Regions from separate parts of the Dermatophilus sp. B7861-1 genome, predicted to be linked through region 2. Evidence: riboswitches for the same ligand, from Rfam matches in the RefSeq annotation. Region 2 holds a riboswitch; each other region holds the start of a gene.
The links. Region 2 has a riboswitch for cobalamin ahead of AC2T9U_RS10775 (ABC transporter substrate-binding protein). Riboswitches for the same ligand answer to the same signal wherever they lie in the genome.
Positions count from the first base shown of each region.

Region 1: linked by a shared signal. The riboswitch ahead of AC2T9U_RS06635 (hypothetical protein) and the one ahead of AC2T9U_RS10775 (ABC transporter substrate-binding protein) in region 2 are both predicted to bind cobalamin.
Region 3: linked by a shared signal. The riboswitch ahead of AC2T9U_RS06725 (homocysteine S-methyltransferase family protein) and the one ahead of AC2T9U_RS10775 (ABC transporter substrate-binding protein) in region 2 are both predicted to bind cobalamin.

Region 1 covers NZ_CM180082.1:1,497,950-1,501,980, reverse strand. The annotation lists gene AC2T9U_RS06640 (CPBP family intramembrane glutamic endopeptidase) at 257-1,291, opposite strand; cobalamin riboswitch at 1,599-1,730, shown strand; gene AC2T9U_RS06635 (hypothetical protein) at 1,764-2,555, shown strand; gene AC2T9U_RS06630 (ABC transporter ATP-binding protein) at 2,610-3,290, opposite strand; gene AC2T9U_RS06625 (amino acid permease) at 3,504-4,031, shown strand, end outside.
Region 2 covers NZ_CM180082.1:2,442,771-2,446,801, forward strand. The annotation lists gene AC2T9U_RS10765 (ABC transporter ATP-binding protein) at 1-508, opposite strand, end outside; gene AC2T9U_RS10770 (FecCD family ABC transporter permease) at 505-1,536, opposite strand; partial or broken gene AC2T9U_RS10775 (ABC transporter substrate-binding protein) at 1,533-2,288, opposite strand; cobalamin riboswitch at 2,574-2,748, opposite strand; gene AC2T9U_RS10780 (MBL fold metallo-hydrolase) at 2,802-3,515, opposite strand; gene AC2T9U_RS10785 (RidA family protein) at 3,599-4,031, opposite strand, start outside.
Region 3 covers NZ_CM180082.1:1,519,017-1,523,047, reverse strand. The annotation lists gene AC2T9U_RS06730 (APC family permease) at 1-830, shown strand, start outside; gene AC2T9U_RS06725 (homocysteine S-methyltransferase family protein) at 1,003-2,052, opposite strand; cobalamin riboswitch at 2,185-2,373, opposite strand; gene AC2T9U_RS06720 (magnesium chelatase ATPase subunit I) at 2,426-3,436, opposite strand; gene AC2T9U_RS06715 (VWA domain-containing protein) at 3,458-4,031, opposite strand, start outside.

The DNA.
Region 1 (4,031 bases), 940 kb from region 2:
TGGGTCATTCCTGCGGTTTCTTTTGTGTGGCTCTTGTGGGGGCTCTTGCAGATACCAGAGCCAATATTGTTCAACTATGTCGCGGTAGTAGGTGCTCCCGTGCTCTTCGGTACGACAGGGCTTAAAGGCGTAAAGGCGCGGAAAAAACAACCGACCTGCAGTGCCGCGCCTATCGAGAACTGAAAAGTGCGGCTCTCCTTCCCGGGGTAAGGATGGGGGAGAGCCGCACTCGTGATAACTAATACGCCTACCTAAATCAGGGGATAGCAGGGGCGGCATATGGCTCATGCGCCCGGTTGGCCACATCAGTGCTACGAGTTAAACGCAGCAAAATAACAACAGCCAACACGTTCATGGCGACAGAAACCAACGTGCCAACAAAAGACCCCGTTGTCGATTCAGTAACAACGCTCGCGCTGGCCGTTCCAGCTAAACCAGAGCCGATACCAACAATCATGTTGTTCACCGTGTGTAGTGCCACCGCCGCTTCCAAACCACCCGTACGCCACGTGAGATAAACGCAAGCAATCGCTGTTCCCCCAAGATCAACCAAAATCCAGAAATCTGTTGCTCCATGAGCTACAGCGAAAGTAACCGTGCTCACTGCTCCTGCAATAAACAAAGCCACCCGCGGATCCTTGAACCAAGAACCAACATTTTGCATCATCCACCCACGGAAGAAATACTCCTCGCCAGCTGCCTGAAGAGGCGTGATAAAAATCGCGATAAAAATAATTCCCAACAAATTCGGTTCAGGGTGGCTGCCCTCAGGAGCAGTTAAAAACTGCTCTACACCGATATAGACAACCCAAACCGGGAGGAGGGTAACAATGCAACGCAATGCCCACCTCCAACGGAACCGCCCAGTAACTGAATGAACCAAAGCAGCGCATCCCTTGTTTCCAAACCGTACGGCAATCAGAACACAAGGAATAAGTGCCGCAAGGACCAGATCAAAAGAAATCATAGAGAAAAATGTGATCTCATTTGACCCGGGCTCCCATGTCTTCAGCTGTCTTTGAAGGCCCTCTGGTCCACCAAAAATCAACGCCAAAAGAAGAGAAAAAAAGATAAGAGCGACAAAGCTTATAGTGATGGTTACTGTGATGATTGAAAAAGATACTAACGGTCGCCACCACTTATGGTTAGAGATATTCAATAAATGTTGATACTCCGCCCCAACGGGCGGGAGACGGTGAAGATCACCCTGCGGGACGCGGCCAGCGTTGACAGGTGAAGAACCACACACACTGGACTGTGACGCAGAAGGCGTCGATGACTGCTGTTCCATCTCTTAAGAATGCCTACCCACCAGACTGTTCCACGCTGGTCAAACCCAGTTTTTCACTCTCCGCTGATCATGAGATCCACCACGTGTCAAAACCATCTCCAGCCAGCCATGGCACTTACCCCACACAAACGAATCAGCAAGCAAGTTCCACAGTCACTCCCCAAAAAAATGCCCACAGAATTCCATGAAAGAAAAGTTTTACCCAACGAAGCAAAACACGAACAGCCCGTGAAACGTGCACGCATTTTTCACACACTTCTCCGACCAACCCGGGGGAGTAGCAGCAATATGAGAAATACAGCAGTCCCCTATGATGATCCGGATCGGTGACCACCCCAAGGCGGTCTGCAGGAACCCGGTGCGAACCCGGGGCTGACGCGCAACGGTATGGCGGACCACCCCGACCGAGCCCGACACTGTCCGATCTGTTTGTAGTTCCGCGCGATACAACGGACAACGAAGAGGACAAAGAGTGCCGCACACTCCCGTGAAAACCGCACCCAACACAGCCGAGACCACCCTCACCCATCTCCTGCAAAAAGCTGGGCGCACTAACCCCGCCTGGACCTGGGGAGAATCCGTGAACGTCGCCTGCACACCCTCGCCAGAAACAGAGGCCCGCTCAGCAACCAGCATGACCGATCCGGATGTGGCACGAACCGTTATCGAAGAACACGCAGCTTCACGCGGTATTCCCCCCAACCGTCATGCCGCCTCTCTTGTTTTCCAGCGTTACTGCCACCGCTGGTGCGCAATCACTTCGTGGGCATGGGCACTAACCGGCTGCGTCCTAGACGTATCCGCAGAACACTGCGCAACAACATTCGACAACGGCTCACCCGTAGCAATCTGGATTGACCACCTACAAGGCGCAGAAACAGACAGCACAACGCTAGTCGATGTTGTTTTCGAACAGCACCTCATGCCCATCGCCTACACGTTCCGCGATGTCGCCCGGTTCTCGATAGCAAACGCCCGCGGAAACGCTGCCGCCTCACTCGCTGCCGGATTCCGGTTCGCCTCAACAACCCTTCCCGCTGAAAAAGTGCTCGACCTAGCCGAATCGGTGTTCACCCACCCCGCGCTCCAACGCTCCGGGACCTTCCGGGTAATCAACGACAGCCTTAACAGTCGGGTGTTCTTCGACCGGAACACGTGCTGCCACTGGGACACCGTCCCCGACGGACAGCTGTGTTCATGGTGCTCCAAACGAACGCACGAAGACCGGACCGCGCAATTCACTGAAGCTCTCGCTGCGCAATAGCGCCCCATAGCCTCTGCAGATCACCAGCGCCGCGCAATGCGCGCAATCAACACCTCAGGCACAAAGAGCGGCGAAGATGTCGGGAGCTGACCCTGCTGCAACTACCCGACCATGCGAGAGCACAACACCTCGGTCGGCGAACGCTTCAGCTTCAGAGAAGTCAGTTGCGGACGTGACGATCGCGGCGCCACGATCACGCAGCTCACAGAAAAACTGCCACATGTCACTGCAATCCTCGGAAGCTAAGCCACTGGTGGGCTCATCAAAAATAAGCAGGCTAGGGCGGCCGATACACGCCAGCGCTACGGCAAGGCGTCGCCGCCATTGCCCCGCAAGTTCCTCCACTGGGCAGTTTCGGTAGGGGCTTAGCCCCAACCGGTCGACGATCGTGGCTACCGATCCTGGGTCGCGGTAGAGAGCTTCAGTTGAGCGGATAACCTCTCGTACTTTCAGCCCTGTAGGTAGGCGTGATTTTTGTTGCTGTATTCCTACGTGGAGCCGAGCTTTGAAAGAAGTAGCGGGGATGTTGCCGTGGACGAGTGCTTGGCCGCAGTCTGGGCTGCGTAGTCCGGCCAGGATTTCCATAGTGGTTGTTTTGCCGGCACCGTTGGGGCCTACGAGCGTCAGGATTTCCCCTGGTGTCACATGCAGAGACAGATCATCGACTGCGATGACAGAGCCGTAAGTTTTGCGGATCGAGCGAAGCTCGCCGGCAGCTGTGGTGTTCGCTCTCATTTGCTCAGATTGACAGCAGTGTTGTTGAGCAGCAACGTCCCACGTCGTCTCGTGGTGGAGGCGCCTGTTAATAGTTGGTCACATTCGGGGGTGTCTGTGCGTGTTTGTGCAGCAGGAACCCACACCGTGTCCCGTTTGGTTTGCGTGTCCACCGTGCTGCGAGGCGTCTACGCTGCCCTTTAACGCATTCTCTTGCAGCAAAGGATTTCGCACATGTCTAGCGAACACCCCTCCACTGCGGCTTCACCGTCTGCTTCGGCTGGGACGATGAATAGCCGCCACCTCGTGATGATGAGTTTGGGGTCAGCTATCGGCGCAGGCCTTTTTGTTGGGTCGGGCGCCGGGATCACTGCGGCAGGCCCAGCGGTTCTTGTTTCTTATCTCGCGGCTGGGATTGTCGTCATGCTCATCATGCGGATGCTTGGCGAGATGGTGGCGGAGAACCCATCCAGTGGGGCGTTTTCTGTGTATGCCGAGCGGGCTTTAGGGCCAGCGGTGGGTTTCGCGATGGGGTGGCTGTGGTGGCTGCAGTTGGTTGTTGTGATCGCTGCGGAAGCGACAGCGGCAGCGCAGATCCTTGTCGGTATCTGGGGTGGGGTTCCGCAGTGGGCGTTGGCGTTGATTTTCATGGTGTTGTTCACGCTGATCAACCTGACCGGGGCGAAGAATTTCGGTGAGTTCGAGTTCTGGTTTGCTCTGGTGAAGGTGGGCGCTGTGATCGCCTTCTTGTTGATCGGGGTG
Region 2 (4,031 bases):
GTAGGTCGAGGTGGTTGGTGGGTTCGTCGAGCAGGAGGATGCGAGGTTCTTGGGCCAGAGCACGGGCCAGCTGTACGCGTTGACGTTCTCCGCCGGAGAGGGTGGGCCAGGTTCGGTCGGCGAGGTGGGTGATGCCTGCGGTGTGCATGGCGGTGGTGACGGCGTCGGTGTCGTGGGGGTTGTGCCATCGTCCGCGATGTGGTGTGCGTCCGAGTTCGACGATGTGTCGGACGGTGAGGTCTAGAGGAGTGTGGGGGTGTTGTTCCAGGAGTGCGCAGAGGCGGGCGCGGTGGCGTGGTGGCATGTGGGTGACGTCGTCGTCGTTGAAGTGGATGCTTCCGGTGGTGGGGCGGCGTATGCCAGCGAGGAGGTGAAGGGTGGTGGTTTTTCCGCATCCGTTAGGGCCGACAATGGCGGTGGTTGTGGCGGCTGGGATGGTGAAGTCGAGATGGGCGACGATGTCGCGTCCGTGAGTGTTCCAGCTGAGGTTGCGTGTGGTGATGTTCATGAGTGGCGGGCGTGGTTTCTCAGGAGGGCGACGAGGACAGGGGCTCCGATAGCGGCGGTGATGACTCCGATGGGGATTTCTTGGCCGGGGTTGAGCGCGCGGGCTGCGGTGTCAGACCACAGGAGCAGGAGTGCGCCTGCGAGGGCGGATGCGGGGAGCAGGCGGCGGTGGGTTGGTCCGATGATCAGGCGCATGATGTGTGGGATGGTCAGTCCGACGAAGCCGATGGGGCCGACGGTGGCGACGGTGGTTGCGGTCAGTAGGGCGCATCCGGTGAAGAGTGCCCAGCGGGTGTGTTCGACGCGGATTCCTAGGGAGCGAGCGGAGGTTTCTCCGAAGGCGAAGGCGTCGAGGGCGGGGGCGGAGGTGATGAGCGCTGTGGTGGCGAGCAGGGTGGTGATGGTGATGAGCCAAGCATGTGGTGCGCGGATTCCGCTGAAGGAGCCAAGCATCCAGGTCATGACTTCACGGGCTCCGGAGTAGCCGCCGAAGATCATGACGACGAAGGAGGTGAATGCGCCAGCGAGTTGGCTGATGGCTATTCCGGCGAGAATGGTTCGTCCGGGTGGGAGTGCGCCGGAGCGGCCGGTGGCAAGACCCAGAACCAGGGCTAGAGCTGCGATTGCGCCGGTGAAGGCGGTGACGGTGGTGGCTACTGCTGGGGGTAGTCCGGGGATGGTCCAGCCGAGGATGATTGCAGCGACGGCGCCGACGGCTGCTCCGCTGGAGATGCCCAGGAGGTAGGGGTCGGCCAGGTCGTTGCCGGTGAGTGCTTGGAGGATGCATCCGCATTGGGCTAGGGCGGCGCCGACGGCGATGGTGGCCATGATGCGGGGTAGGCGTAGTTCCCAGATGATTCGGTCGGTGAAGATGGTGACGTGGTCGCCGTGAATGAGGTGGACGCGGCGGGCAATCACGTCGATGACGTCGGTGGGTGGGATGGGGACGGATCCGATTCCTAGGACGATGATGCTGCTGGCAGCCAGGAGGAGGGTGAGGGTGGCTGCGGTGTAGATGAAGCGGGTCACTGGTCGAGTTGGGCGAGTTGGTTGCTGATGGAGCGGGCGCCGTCGACGAGGCGGACTCCGGGTGTGCTTTCGCTGAAGGGGATTGTGATGAATCGGTTGTTTTTTACGGCGTCGAGTTGGGATAGGACCGGGTCGTTGGTGAGGTAATTTTTCTTTTTTTCGGCGGTGTTCCAGCTGGCGTCAGCCAGGACGATGACGTCGGGGTTGGCGGCGACGACTTTTTCCCATGAGCCTTCGCTCCAGCCTCCGGGAAGGTTGTCGAAGATGTTGGTGGCGCCGACGGCGTTCATGATTAGGTGTGGGCCGCCTGCTCCGGCGCCGACGGTGGGGGTTTTGTCGCCGGAGTCTTACCAGAAGATGGTGTGGTTTTTGCCGGTGGCTTTGGTGCGAATTTCGTCGAGGTGTTTTTTCTGGGTGGTGATGAGGGCGTCGGCGGTGGGGGTGACGGCAAATATTTTGGCGATTTCAGCGATTTCGTTCCAGCCGTTTTCGAAGGTGGCCTCGGCGGTGGGGGTGCCTTTGGGACATCCGAAGGGGCTGGTGTAGGTGTTGATGCCTTCGGAGGTGAGTTCGTTTCGGGTGCCGACGGCTTTGTCGGTGAAGGCGCTGGCGTAGGCGGAGTAGGCGAAATCGGGTTTGGCTGCGAGGAATTGTTCTTTGCTGGGGTATTCCTTGGCGAGGACGGGGACGGTTGCGTAGGCGGTTTTGTAGGTGGGGGCGATGGTGTCGTCGAGGTAGGCAGTGCCTGCCATGCGGGGGGCCAGGCCAAGGGCGAGTGCTGTTTCGGTGGCGCCTTGGTTGAGGGTGACGAGTCTGCGTGGTGGGGTGGTGACGGTGATTTTTTCGCCGCAGTTAGTCAAGGTGATGGGTGCGGTATTGCTGCTGGTGTTGGTGGGTGTGGTGGGGGCGCCAGCGCAGGCGGTAAGCAGGAGGATGCAGGCGGCTACGGTGATGTGGTGGGGGTGTGGGCGCACGGTGTGGCTCCTGGGACCGGTGGGCCTGGGTCGCGAGGCCTGATTCTCGATCCGCGCCCGCAGGTGACGGGGCGATCACCAGCAGGTATTCGGACTTGGGGTCCCTCGGTGCGGGGCGCCTTCCCAGAGTGTTCCAGTGGCGTGTGTGCCCCGCCCGTCTCCCTTACCGCTGCGCGTCAGTTCCGGTTTTGCACCGGATTCCCTGGCCCCGTGGGCGACTGGCTTTCTCAGCGTAGCAGTGGTTTTGGTGGCTGCGGAGTCGTATTTGTTGCTGCTCACAGAGGGTATAGGTCACAGGGTGTCATGGTGGCGGAGATGGTCGAGCTGAGCTGCTACGCAGATGCGTGCTGCGGCTAGGACGCTTTCGGGTTGGTCGCGGTAGACGATGTTGGTGATGGCTTCGATGTCAGTGCCAGCTCCGCTATCGCGTGCAGCGCGGATTTGGCGCAGGCGGGCGGTGCGGTGCTGGATGTAAGCGTCCAGGATGGGGGCGGTGTAGGAGTGCGTGGGGCCGTGCCCGGGCAGGAGTGTGTGCTCGCCTTTGTCTCGCAGGAGGTCGCTGAGTAGATGGAGTGTACGTAGGTAGTCGGTGAGGGTTCCGTCGGGGTAGTCCAGCCATGTGGTGCCGCGGCCCAGGATGGTGTCACCGGTGAATAGCAGGGGTGCTTCGTGAAGTCGGAAGGTTGTGGAGTCTGCTGTGTGGCCAGGGGTGGCGATGACGTGCAGGGTGAGCCCCTCGGCGTGCAGTGTTTGCCCGTCGGTGAGAGTGGAGGTGCCGATGGATAAGGCTTGTAGGCCGGTGGCTTTTTCGATCAGGGGGATCGCGGCTGCGTGGTCTGCGTGATGGTGTGTGAGCAGTAGGTGAGAGATTTCGGCTTCGTCGCTGGTAGCGGTGGTGAGAATGGTGGCGATGTGGGTGGGGTCGGCGGGGCCGGGGTCGATGATGATGCTGTGTTTTTTACCTGGGGCGCGAAGGATGTAGGTGTTGGTTCCTTCGAGTGTCATGGGCCCCGGGTTCGGGGCACGCAGCACCGTCACAAACGGTGATGGTGCTCCGTTTCCGGGGCTTTGTGACTGTTCGAGCAGGGTCATTCCTCGCGTAGTGCTACGACGATTTCGACTTCGACGGGGGCATCCATGGGTAGGACTGCCACTCCAACAGCGCTGCGTGCATGCACGCCGATGTCTCCGAAGGCCTGTGCGAGCAGGTCGGAGGCGCCGTTGATGACGGCGGGCTGTTGGGTGAATGTTGGGTCGCTGGCGACGAAGCCAACAACTTTGACAACGCTCTGGACCTGGTCGAGGTCGCCCACTACTGATTTGACTGCGGCGATGGCGTTGAGCACGCAGGTTCGCGCTAGCTCTTGTGCTTGTTCAACGGATACCTCGGCACCTACTTTTCCTGTGATGGGAAGGGCCCCATTGACGAGAGGAAGTTGGCCGGAGGTGTGGATACGTCGTCCGTCGGCTTTGGCGGGAACGTATGAACCTACGGGAAGTGCTACTTCAGGTAAGGCTAAG
Region 3 (4,031 bases), 920 kb from region 2:
CCAGTGCTGCCGACACCGCATCAGGATTGAAGCAGCCTCTTTCGCAGTGGGTGTTCGGTTTTGAGCCTGCAGCATTCGGGATTGGTGGAGTGCTTACCGCAACGGCAGTGGTTTTCTTCGCCTATTCCGGGTTCGAATCAGTAGCGAACATGGCTGAAGAATCCACGAACCCCGCCAAAGACATGCCTCGAGGACTGATCGGCGCGTTGGTACTGTGCATGATTTTGTACATGGGCGTCTCCGCTGTGATCACCGGAATGGTTCCCTACAACCGCATTGATGAAGGGGCTCCTTTGGCTGCAGCGTTCACCTCTGTCGGGTTGGGGTGGGCTGGAGTTCTGATCTCTATCGCCGCGATTTGTGGCCTGACTTCGGTGATTTTGGTGGACATCGTAGGGATGGGGCGGATCGGTTTCGCGATGGGCCGAGACAAACTTCTACCAGCGTGGATTGGTCGGTTGCATCCCAAGTACGGCACCCCCTCGAGGATGACGCTTTTGACGACGGCTTTTGTTGTCCTTCTTGGCGGCTTCGTTCCGTTGGCGGAACTGGCTGACATGGTCGCCATCGGAACACTGTTTGCGTTTGTCGTTGTCAGCGTGGCTGTGCCGGTGCTACGGCGAACTCGCCCAGACCTGAAACGGCCTTTCCGGGTCCCGTTCTCACCCGTTGTGCCAATAATTTCGGTGTTGGCATGCCTGTTTTTGATGACCAACTTGTCTTTGGAGACGTGGATTCGGTTCCTGGTGTGGTTTGGGATCGGTGTGGTTATTTACGTGACGTACAGCTACCGGCATGCCCGCGTTGGTAGTGAGGGCACGGCTGGTTGATAACTGATTTGTCTGCACTGTGCAGGTAAGCGGCGGTACCCGGCAGGGTGTCGGTTACCGCCGCTTACCTGTGTGCCTGGCGGTGATGTTCTGCTTTCGTGGATGCAGGAATTGGCCAGGATTACTGCAGGTGAGCCGTCGGTTGCAGTGGCTCGTTCAGCCCGTCACAGGGTCAGGCGTGCGACCCCAGTGCGACGATGTGCTCAGGTAGCCGGTCGTTGTTGCCGTACATGAAGTGGTTGCTCATGTTCTCTGAGAATCGGCTGGCCTCGGTGTATTTGCCAACGGCTTCAGCTACCTGACGTACCAGCATCGGGCTCGCGCCGCAGCACACGCCGAGGTAGTGGGCGCCGAGATCGAATGCTTCTTTGGCGAACGCCTCGATCTCGTACCGGTTGGTGTAGAGCGGGTCGAGGGCGGTGGGGAAAGCACGTCCGTGTGGCGAGGGAACGCTGGCAGAGACGTCGGAGAGGTTGAAGAAGGTGGGTTCTTCTTGGGAGGTGCGGTAGGGGATAGGTAGTGCCCCTACGTGGCAGGTCACTGCCTTTCGGATGGCGCGTAGCCAGGGCATCATCGTTTCTGGTCCGCGGAAGCAGTTCAGTCCTACTACGTCTGCGCCGCCTTGTTCTAAGCGGCAGGCTGTTTCGACAATGTCGACGCCGTCGGTCATTTCATTGGCGGCCATCGGTGCGATGGTGAGTACTACGGGCAGACCGCTGCTTTTTGCTACTTCGAGGGCGGTGAGTGCTTCGCCTGCGTAGTAGAACGTTTCACCGATGATGAGGTCGGCGCCTTCGTCGACGGCCCAGCCCACCATTTCGGTGAACATGGCGCGTACTTCGGCTTGGGATGCGGGGTCTGCGGGGTCCCAGATATTGCTGTTGCTGATGTTGCCGGCCATGAGGTTGCCGGGGACGGCATCGGCGACGTTGCGGGCGATTTGCAGTGCGGCGCGGTTCAGTGGTTCGAGTAGGTCTTCTTTACCGATGACGCGCATTTTTTCGCGGTGGCCGTTGTAGGTGAAGGCTTCGACGATGTCAGAGCCAGCGCGTTGGAAGTCCACGTGCAGGGCTCGTAGTGCGTCTGGATGTTCTAGGGCTACCTCGGGTACGAATTCGCCTGCGGTGAGGTATCCGCGGCGTTCCAGTTCGAACAGGAATCCTTCTGCGCAGATCACGGGGCCTGCGTCGAGGCGTTCGACCAGGGTGGGCTGTTCACTCATTATTGCTCTCCTCGGCAATTTTGGAGCTTCACCACGAGGGAGCGGATGAGCCGCAGGTGTCGATGCGCGGGCGTGCCTGTTTGTGGGCATGCCTTAAGGTGACGCCGCGGCCGTCCATCACTCGTGGATCGGCATATTGGTGACGGCGCAGGCGGTCTCCTGACTTTCAGGTCGAACGCTCTTCCTCAGCCTTCCCGGAGGGACTCCAGTGGCATGTGTGAGGCGGAGCTTCCTGATCACAGTGGCGAGGACCGTGCCGGTTTTTCACCGGCTTCCCGTTTCTGCGTCGTGTGCCCGGGAGTCTAAGCGTGACGCGGTTTTTCGTCTCATGTCCGACCGGATAACGGACAGGTGTGTACCGCGGCGAGAGGGGTTAGGAGTGTCTGGTGGTGGTCGTGGGGACCTCGCCGATTGCTTCCAGTGGGCGGCGGCGCATGCGGTGGGGGAGGACGAGGTGGGCTGCTTCGTCGAGGTCGTTTTCGGTGATGGTTCCGCGTCCGTGCCAGGCTGCGAGTGCTTTGGCTGCGCGGAGCATCATGATGTCGGCGCGGTGTCCGTCAACACCTGCTTCCATGCAGGTTCGAGCTACGGTGTAGAGGTGTTCGCGGGGGACGGTGACGTCTTTGACGCGGTGCATTGCTCCGGCGATGCGGCGGGAGAGGCGGCGGGATTCTTCTTCCCAGCGGCAGACGAAGCCTGCGGGGTCGTCTTCGTAGGCTAGGCGGCGTTCGACGATTTGGATACGTTCGGCGATGGATGTTGATCCGTTGATGGTGACGCATAGGCCGAAGCGGTCGAGGAATTGTGGACGTAGTTCTCCTTCTTCGGGGTTCATGGTGCCGATGAGGGTGAACCGGGCGGGGTGGGAGAGGCTTACGCCTTCGCGTTCGACGGTGTTGACGCCCATTGCGGCTGAGTCCAGGAGTAGGTCGACGAGGTGGTCGTCGAGGAGGTTGACTTCGTCGACGTAGAGGATGCCGCGGTGTGCGGCGGCGAGCAGGCCTGGGTCGAGGCGGCGGGTTCCGTCTTTGAGGGCGTGTTCGAGGTTGAGGGTGCCGGTGATGCGGTCTTCGGTGGCGCCGATGGGTAGTTCGATGACGGGTACGCGGACGTTTTTGATGGGGGGTGTATCACCGAGGTTGGGTTCGAGATGTTCGCGTAGGTCGTGGTATTCCTCGGGGGAGAGGTGGAAGGGGGATCCGTCGATTTCGGGGTGGGTGGGGAGTAGTTCGGCTAGGGCGCGTACGGCAGTGGATTTGGCGGTGCCTTTTTCGCCGCGGATGAGTACGCCGGATAGTGCGGGGGAGATGACGGCTAGGAGGAGGGCTAGGCGCATTTCGTCTTGTCCGACGATGGCGGCGAAGGGGTATGGGGGGCGGTGCATGGGGGCTCCTGCGGGGTGTGGTTAGTGGGGGATTTGGGTGCGGACGAGGTGGATGAGGTCGTCTGCGTGGAGTTCGTCGATGGTGTGGCAGGGGGCGTTGAGGGCGTGTGCGAGGGCGGCGGCGTGGCCGAGTCGGGCAGTGGTGGGGTTTTCGGTGTCGACGACTATCCAGCGGGTTCGGGGGTCTTTGCCGAGGTTGGTGGCGAGGCGGTGGGCTTGGTTGATTGCGCTGGGTGTGGGGTCGCCGTCGAGGTCGATGTTGGCGCAGCCGTCGCTGACGAGGATGAGTAGGGGGCGTAGTTCGGGGGTTTTGTGTAGGAGGTTGTGTAGGAGGCGGCTGGTGGTGGTTAGGGCGGTGGGTAGTGGGGTGGGGCCGCCGATGGGTAGGTCGGTCAGGAGGCGTCCGGCTAGTTCGATGGAGGAGGTGGGGGGTAGGAGGATGTGGGCGTTGCGGTGGTGGAAGGTGATGAGGGCGACGCGGTTGCGTTTTTGGTAGGCGTCGAGGAGGAGGGAGAGGATGGCGCCTTTGGCTGCGGTCATGCGGTTTTGGGCGCCCATGGAGCCGCTGGCGTCGACGATGAAGATGGTGCAGTTT